DNA from 2 places in the Actinoplanes sp. CA-015351 genome. Region 1 is predicted to be linked to the other one. Evidence: riboswitches for the same ligand, from Rfam matches in the RefSeq annotation. Region 1 holds a riboswitch; the other holds the start of a gene.
The links. A riboswitch is a leader RNA that binds a small molecule or an ion and turns the genes downstream of it on or off. The one in region 1 is predicted to bind cyclic di-GMP.
Positions count from the first base shown of each region.

Region 1 (4,388 bases):
GGTCCGCCTCGGTCGCCGGCGTCGACCCGGTCTTCGTCATCGGCGTGTGCGCGGTCCTCGGCGCCGCGGTCGGCATCTTCGCGGCCTGGGCCGCCGCCGCCCGTGCGGTCGCCCGGTGGAACCTCGGCACCATGACCGTGCTGGTCTGGATCGTCGCGCTGATCGCGGTGACGCCGTCGCTGCTGCCCGGCCGCACCCCGGCCCCGGTGCGCCTCGGCGTGCTGGACGGCAGCCTCATCCCGGCCGCGGTCGTCGAGCACACCCCGTTCGTCACGATGCCGGTGCTCGCCCTGCTCACCGGTCTGATTCTCGGCTGGGTGGCCCGCGGCCGCCGGATGCCGATCACCACGGTGGCGCTCACCGGCCTGGCCGGCCCGGCGCTGCTGACGGTGGCCTACCTGATCGCCGGCCCCGGCGAGTCGACCGGCTTCACCTTCGATCCGTACTGGGCGGCGATGACGGCGAGCGGCGCCGGCGTGCTCGGGTCGGTGCTGGCCGCGATCGTGCGAGGAACGCCGAGTTCAGTGGGTGACGCACCCGCCGGGACCGCCCACAACGCGGCTGCCGCCTCTGACAGCACTGCACCTGACAGCACTGCATCTGGCAGCGCTGCATCTGGCAGCGCTGCCTCGCACAACCGCGCTCTGAACACGGCACAGGCGCTGGATGCCGAATTCCCGCCGCTGCCCCGGCGCGACCCGGCACCTCAGCAGCCCCAGCAATCGCGGCATCCTCAGCCTTCGCACCAGCCTCACCACGCCAACCTGGCGGCGGCCGCGGCGCAGCGCCCGGACGCGCAGCTGCGCCCCTCGGATACCGGCGTGATCGGTTACGCCGGCGACCGGCCGCACCCCTTCGCCGACCTGGCCAACCAAGCGCCGGCCAACGCGCCCGCCTCACCCTTCTCCTCCGGCAGCGGTACGCCGTTCGGCCAGCAGCAAAACCAGCACCAAAACCAGCAGCAGAACCAGCAGCAGGCCCCCGCGCCCCGGCACTCCGGTCCGCCCGCGCCCGAGGCTCCGGCCCGGTTCTCCGGTCAGCAGGACCCCGGTCCGAGCCCTCGCCGCGGCTGGCGGACCCGTCGTCCAGCACCGGAGAACCCACCTTCCCCAGGTAACTCGTTCGACGGCTTCACCACGGCGAACCCGAGCCCGCGTACCGGGATCGACACCGCCGAGCTGCCACGGGTGAACGCCACGATGCCGCGCCCGCAGGTCGTCGAGCCGACCTCGATCAGCGGCCCGCCGCCGCGCCGGGGCCCGCAGGGTCAGCAAGAGTCGGAATACGAAGACTGGATGAAGGGTCTCGGCAACTCGTAAAGCTTTGCCGAACTCCGGTGGAATGACCGGATCGGGAGGTACCCAGCAGCCGACATCACAGTGAGGATAGTCGATGTCCGGGTCAATCCCCCCACGGCATCGGAGTCCGATCATGATCACTGACCGGCAAGCCCGCCCGCTGTCCCGAATCGGCCGCCTCTTCGCAGGCGTCGCCCTGGTCTTCGCCCTGTCGGGCACCGCACTGGTGGCACCCGCCATCGTGGCGCCGGCCGCCACCGACGCGGCACAGGCGGCGGTTTACAGCAGCTGCACGATCAGCCGCTGCTCGGCCGCGCGTACCGCCTTCACCGGCTGGCAGTCCCTGGGCTGGCCGACGAGCGCCGGCTGGTACTCCTGGCCGTACGGCAAATACAACTACACCGGCGGCACGTTCCAGAACCGCGAAGGCCAGCTCCCGACGGCCACGTACAGCGAATACGACGTCTACTCCCGCGCCCGCGGCGCCAGCCGTGACGCATACCGGATCGTCGTCAACCGCAGCACCCGGGTCGCCTACTTCACCCCGGACCACTACGTGACGTTCTACAAGCTCTGACCCCTTCTTGGGTACCCGCGGCGGCCGTCCTCCCGACGGCCGCCGTGCGCTGTTTCTCCCCCGGAAACGACGGCCTCGCGACCCCTTAGCACCCGAGCTGCACTCAGGTGTAGAAACCTCGAAGAATGCGCCGGGAAATTGGCTTCTAACGCTTAGCCACCAGGGGCGCCAGCCGAACAACCTGGCGTAAGCGAGATCGAGCAACCCGCTCGGCCGAACAGAGCAAACCCGGCGCAAGCCGGGGACGCAAAGCCACAGAGCCCACCGGGCTGGCTGGGCTACCGACCTTGGGGAGAACCTCTACATGCGCAACATGATTCAGCTTCTCGGTGGTATCGCTGCTGCTGGTGTCGTCGCCGCCGGCGCGACCGCTTTCACCGGCGGCGGCGTCATCCTGACCGAGACCTCGGAGTCGGTCATCGGCGGCTCGGTCCGCCAGACCGTCGACGGCGGGGTGACCGTGTCGAGCACGGACTACACGTTCCTCGACACTGCGGGCGGCGGCCCCACCGCCAACACCCAGCTGAGCCAGGTTGTCGTCAACACCGCAGCGGGCGTCCCGTCCGGCTACAAGATCACGCTCACGCCCAACGGCGGTACCGGCTTCACCGGTGACTCCGCAGCCAAGTTCATCTGCGTGCCGGACGCCGAGCGCGATGCCTGGACCTGCACCGTGAAGAAAGCTGACGGAACCACCGCCAGCACTGGCTACTATGGCAACATTCAGACGCTCGACATCAACGTCGTGACCAACGCCACCGTCGTCTAATCGCAGGTCATGCGTGACCTCGAGATCTCAGGTGTAAGCGCGATTTCGAAGTCCGCCAAGCTTTACGTCATGGCCGCCATCCTCGTGATGGCGGCCATCGGCGGTTGGGCCATCTCCACCCATCAAATCGGTTACGTGGTGACCTACGGCGTCAGCATGAACCCCGTCTACTACGCCGGCGATCTTGTCGTCATCGCCAAATTCGATTCGTACGAGATAGGCGACATCACCGCATATCATGGTGCTGACGGCCGCAAGAAAGTTCTGCACCGCATCATCGGTGGTGACGCCGAGTCCGGTTTCGTCCTCAAGGGCGACAACAACGAGTCGATCGATACGGACACTCCCACCGCCGACGAAGTACTCGGCCGGGCCGTTCTTCACGTGCCGAAAGTCGGCACCTGGCTGCGATTGCTGGTCAGCCCGACGAGCCTGGGCATGCTCGGTTTCCTGTTCGTCGGCAGCCGGGCGGCCAAGATCCGGAACCGCCGGGACATCCCCCGGGGCCGCCAGAAGAAGAGGGTCATCAAGGGTATGTCCGGCCAAGGCGGGTCCTGGGCTGCGGCGCTGACCGTGGCCAAGGCGGTCAGGCGGCTCCACCCCGCGTTGCGGGCCGTCGCCGTGCTCTCGATCGTGCTGACCGTGTGTGCGCTGGCGATCGGTGTACTCGGCTGGATGAAACCGGCGACCCAGACCACCAGCGGTTCCAGCGCCGAGAACGAGAAGATGACCTTCTCCTACTCCGCCGAGGTGCCGCGCAGCGCCGCGTACGACGGCACCACCGCCTACTCGCCCGACCCGATCTATCGGAAGCTCGTCCGATTCGTCGTGCTACGGCTGGAGTACCTCGGGAAACCCGGCGAGGTCGACGTATTCGCCCGCCTTTCCTCGGAGAGCGGCTGGCATTCCACCATGCAGCTGGCCCAGGCCAAGGAGTTCTCCTCCGAACGGTTCACCGGGACGGTGTCGCTCGATCTGAACGGCATGGAGGATCGGGCTGAAGAGGCGAGCGAGGCCATCGGTGCGGAGATCGGCGCGACGACGGTGGCGATCACCGCGCGGGTCAAGCACAGCGACGGCTCGACGTTTGAGCCACAACTGTCGTTCGCACTCAACGCGGTGCAGTTCTCCCTGACCGGCGGCGCGTCGAGTCTCGTGATCGACGGCTCGTCGGTCGCCTCCAGCGGCGCGATCTATCCCCGGCAGATTTCCGCGTTCGGCCGAGATCTGCTCACCGCCGCCCAGGCTCGCAAGTACGCCGTATTCCTGCTGCTCGCAGCTCTGCTCTGCGCCGGAGTCGTCGCGACCATCGCGTTTCGCCAGGTTCCGCTGAGGAGCCGGGAGCAGATCGAGCGGCGCTATCCCCATCTGCTGGTGCCGGTCGAGCCGATGCCCAGCCCGCCCGGCAAGCCCGTTGTCATCGTCGACAAATTTCCCGCGTTGGTGAAGCTGGCCGAGAAGTACGGGCAGATGATCCTCACCTGGACTCGGCCGGACGGGGCCGAGGACTTCGTGGTGCGCGACGACGGGGTGACCTATCGGTATCGGATCGAGCCTCCGGCCGTACCCTCGGAGCCCGAATCGAAGCCGGCGCCGGAAAAGACCACGGCCTCGGAGGAACCAGCACCCGTCGCGAAAGAAACAGCACCCGCGAAACCACCCCGCGCGCCACGAAAGAAAGCAGCACCGAAAGCGACCACCCCCGCCGAGGAAATGCCGCCGAAACCTCCCCTCAAACGTCCCA
Region 1 is NZ_CP192102.1:665,768-670,155, reverse strand. It holds gene ACQP2E_RS03075 (hypothetical protein) at 1-1,319, shown strand, start outside; gene ACQP2E_RS03070 (ribonuclease domain-containing protein) at 1,432-1,875, shown strand; cyclic di-GMP riboswitch class I at 2,087-2,161, shown strand; gene ACQP2E_RS03065 (hypothetical protein) at 2,180-2,644, shown strand; gene ACQP2E_RS03060 (signal peptidase I) at 2,654-4,388, shown strand, end outside.

Region 2 (4,388 bases), 2.3 Mb from region 1:
TGATGACCTTCCGGTGGAGCGACAGCGACCGATGAGTCTGAGGTTGTGGGACGTCTACTTCCTGGTGGTCGCGGTCGCTGTGGCGGCCGCGATCGTCATGGTGGACGGCTTCTCGTTCGAGCGAAGGGCCGGCGCGATCGCCGCGATCGCCACGATGGCGGCGCTGCACCTCCTGGTGGGCCGCCCGCTGGTCCGGCGGGACGCGGTGAACACCACGGCACTGCTCGTCTGCCTGGCCCACCTGCTGCTGTTCGGGATTGCGATCGCTTGCGTACCGCTGGCGACCTGGCTGATGTTCGCGGTCCTGCCGATCTTCTTCATGATGGTCACGCTGCGCCGGGCGATCGTCCTGGTGGTCGCCGCGAACGTGATCCCGGTCCTGCTGGAGCTGCGCGCCGACCCCGGCGGCATCGGCATCGACCTGGTCATCGCGGCCATCTCCACCGCCGCCGGGGTCTGCATCGGCGTCTGGATCACCCAGATGATCGAGCAGAGCAACGAGCGTGCCGACCTGATCGCCGAGCTGGAGGCGAGTCGCGCCGAGCAGGAACGGCTCTCACACACCGCCGGGGTCGCGGCCGAGCGCAACCGGCTGGCCGGCGAGATCCACGACACGCTCGCACAGGGCTTCACCAGCATCATCACCCTGGTCCAGGCCGCTGATCCGGAGCTCAAGGACGAGCGCCTTGCGCTCGCCGTGCGTACCGCACGGGAAAACCTGGCCGAGTCGCGCGCACTCATCGCGGCTCTCTCCCCCGCCGCGCTTGCTTCCGCTTCACTGCCTGAGGCGGTACGCCGGCAGGCCGCCCGTTTCTCCGAAGAATCCTCCGTGTCGTCGACGGTACGAGTGACCGGCGAACCCAGGCACCTGCCGACCCCGGTCGAGGTGGTCCTGCTGCGTGCCGTCCAGGAGGCGCTGACGAACGTGCGGCGCCATGCCGGTGCCGGTGAGGTGGCGGTGCTGCTGGCCTATGCGCCGTCGAGCGTGCGGCTGGTGGTCCAGGACGACGGATGCGGGTTCTCCGTTCCGGAGTCCAGTGGTTTCGGTCTTTCCGGCATGAAGAAGCGCGCCGCCCAGGTCGGCGGAACCGTTGCCATTCGTTCCTCCGGGGGTACAACGATCGAAGTGGAGATTCCCTCGTGATCCGGATCCTGCTGGTCGACGACCACCCGGTGGTCCGGATGGGTCTGCGTGGCATGCTCGACGCCGAGGCCGACCTCACCGTGATCGGCGAGGCGTCCTCCGGCTCGGCCGGCGTGGCTCTGGCACTGGCCGAGCGGCCGGACATCGTGCTGATGGATCTGCGAATGCCGGACGGCGACGGCGTCGAGGCCACCGGCCGGATCCTGGCCGCCGCCCCGGACGTGCGGGTGATGGTGCTGACAACGTACGAGTCGGACCGGGACATCCTGCGCGCGATCGAGGCCGGGGCCTCCGGTTACCTGCTCAAGGACGCGACACCGGCCGACTTGGCGGACGCGGTCCGGGCGGCGGCGCGCGGCGAGACCGTTCTCGCGCCGAGCGTGGCGTCGACGCTGGTGCGGCAGGTGCGTACCCCGGCGCCGCCGGCGCTCTCGGCGCGCGAGACCGAGGTGCTCCGGCAGGTGGCAGCAGGTCTGACCAATGCCGAGATCGGCAAGCGCCTGTTCATCTCCGAGACGACAGTGAAGACGCACCTGCTGCGAGCCTTCAACAAGCTGGACGTGGCCGACCGCACGGCGGCTGTCACCACGGCCATGCGGCATGGGTTGCTCTGATCGACCTCTGGGTTAGTTGAGGGCGATTCGACTTAAAAACCCGTTCTGCCGGTAAGGGGACGATACGCCGGTTAGATTACGGATGGCGCGACCTCATGCCGGAACATCCTCCGGCGTTTGCGCTGCTCACTACCGGTTTCCCCGGTGCCTGAGCGGCCTTCTCTGATCGGCCCTCAGGCGCGGTACCCGAACAGGCAAACCTGCCGTGAGGCGGGGGCGCAAAGCCAGGGGCCTCCCCGAACGGAGGTAGCCCAGCCGCCGAAGGAGAAAGAAACACATGCGCTATCCACAAGCCCATGCGGCCAAGAGCGGCTCGATTCCGTTCGCGCTGCGTGGCAACAAGTCCATGCGAACGGCCCTGTCGGTCGCCGTAGCAGCGGCGGTGGGTCTGACCCCAACAGTCATGTTCACGTCCCCGGCATATGCCGCGCCTGCTCCGATCGTGATCAGCTCGCCCACCGTCACTGAGGGCGGCGACCTGCAGTTCGTGATCACCAGGGCGGCGAGCGCTGACAACGCCCCAGTGAGCGTCGGTCTGGCACTCACCGCCGGTCCCGCTGAGGAAGACGAGAGCTACGCGGCCACGGCCGGGTCTGACTACGTGAACTCGGTTCCGAGCACGGTCTCGGTCACCGGAACCACGGCGTTCTCGCGGACCATCACCGTGCGGACCATCGACGACGCGCTCTTCGAGGGTGGCCTTCCTGAGGTCGTGACCCTTACCGGAACCCCGGCGGGTGGGGATGCGATCCCGGCCACCGGCAAGATCAACGACAATGACGACGCGCCGAGTTACACGCTCAGCACCAACAGCCCGGTGACCGAGGGCAGCGGTTCGAAGGCGACAGTCACCGCGAAGCTCAGCGCGCCGTCCGGCTTCGAGACGGTCATCTCGCTGACCACGACGCCGGGTACGGCAGCTCCGGGTGAGAACCGGGACTACACGGACCTGGTGGACGGCTCGAGGACGATCACCATCGCGGCCGGCAAGACGAGCGGCACGAAGGACATCCTGATCGGCAAGGACGACACCCGTGACTCGGCCGACGTCGAGAACTTCACGGTGAACGCGTCCGCCACGGCCTCTCTTGTCGCGGCGCCGGCCAACACCTCGACCCAGGTGTCCATCACCGACATCGACCCGCTCCCCAAGATCAGCATTGCGGACGACGCGCCGAGCGAGGTCGACGAGGATGACGGGACCCTGGCGATTCCGCTGGACGTCAGCCTGACCCACGGCTCGGACAAGACCGTCACGGTGCGCTGGGACGCGGGTGCGCCGACCGCGAAGATCGAGGACCACGAGGTCGCGACGCCCGGGACTGACTTCTCGTACCCGGCGTCGACCCAGCGGACGGTCACCTTCAACCCGCGTGACGTCGAGGAGAGCGTCTCGGTCGCGATCACCGACGACTCGCTGTTCGAGGCGAACGAGGACTTCAGTGTCCAGCTCGCGAACCCGACCAACGCGGAACTCGGCACCGAGTCGAAGACCGACGTCACGATCGAGGACAACGACGACGCGGAAAAGCCCGAGATCACCATCGACACGGCGTCGGTGGACGAGGGGAACAGCGGCAAGGCCAGCCGGACCATCACGGCCAAGCTGAGCAAGGCCTCCGGCAGCCCTGTCAAGGTCAACTGGGCCGCCGCAGCGGCCGGTACCGACCTTCCGGACGCCTCCCCGGTGAAGGACTTCATCCCGAAGACCGGGTCGATCACCTTCCCCGCCGGAACCACGACCCAGACCTTCGCGGTCGACATCGTGGGCGACACCATCGACGAGATCAACACAGACCTCGACGGTGAGAACTTCCAGGTCACCCTGACCGGTGCGGTCAACGCGACCTCGGGCGAAGCGACCGCCGTGCTGATCAAGGACGACGACGACAAGCCGAAGATCTCGTTCGACGACATCGCGCTGCCCGAGGGCAACAGCACCGCCGCGGTGCTGGTGCCGGTGAAGCTGAGCAACGCCAGCAACCACACGCTGACGTTCGACCTCGAGGACGCCGGAACCGGAACGGCGCAGGCCGACGACACCGGTGTCGGTGGCGGTGACTACACGATGGGCGGCGGAACGGTCGTCGTCCGGCCGGAGACCACCTCCGGGTTCGGCGTCCTGCTGCTCAACGGTGACATGATCAACGAGAGCAACGAGACCGTCAACCTGGGACTCGACCCGCAGGGTGGCAGCGACCCTTACCTCAGCTCGACCTCTGAGGAAACGTCGGCCATCACGATCGAGAACGACGACAAGGCACCTGAATTCAAGATCAATGACGTCACCGGCCAGGAGGGCGACACGGTTCCGGTCACCGGTACCGTCACCGGCATCTCCGACCAGCCGATGACCGTGACGGTCTCGTTCGCCGGAGCCTCCGGCGGTGGCGCGAAGGCCGCCGAGGCCGCGGACTTCACCAACCCGGGCACCCAGACGGTCACGGTGGACGCGGGAACCGAGCCGGGCAGCGCGATCCCGATCGCCGACGTTCTGCTCACCGACGACGAGGCGAACGAGCCGAACGAGACCATCAAGGTCAGCGGCACCAGCCTGGGCAACTTCGGCATGGTCGGTGACGGCTGGGTCACCATCGCGGCCAGCGACGGTGGGAAGCCTGAGGAGCCGG
Region 2 is NZ_CP192102.1:6,861,582-6,865,969, reverse strand. It holds gene ACQP2E_RS31160 (ABC transporter permease) at 1-35, shown strand, start outside; gene ACQP2E_RS31155 (sensor histidine kinase) at 32-1,144, shown strand; gene ACQP2E_RS31150 (response regulator) at 1,141-1,758, shown strand; cyclic di-GMP riboswitch class I at 1,942-2,021, shown strand; gene ACQP2E_RS31145 (Calx-beta domain-containing protein) at 2,036-4,388, shown strand, end outside.
Region 2: it holds a riboswitch for cyclic di-GMP, as region 1 does, so the genes downstream of both, ACQP2E_RS31145 (Calx-beta domain-containing protein) here and ACQP2E_RS03065 (hypothetical protein) in region 1, are expected to answer to the same signal.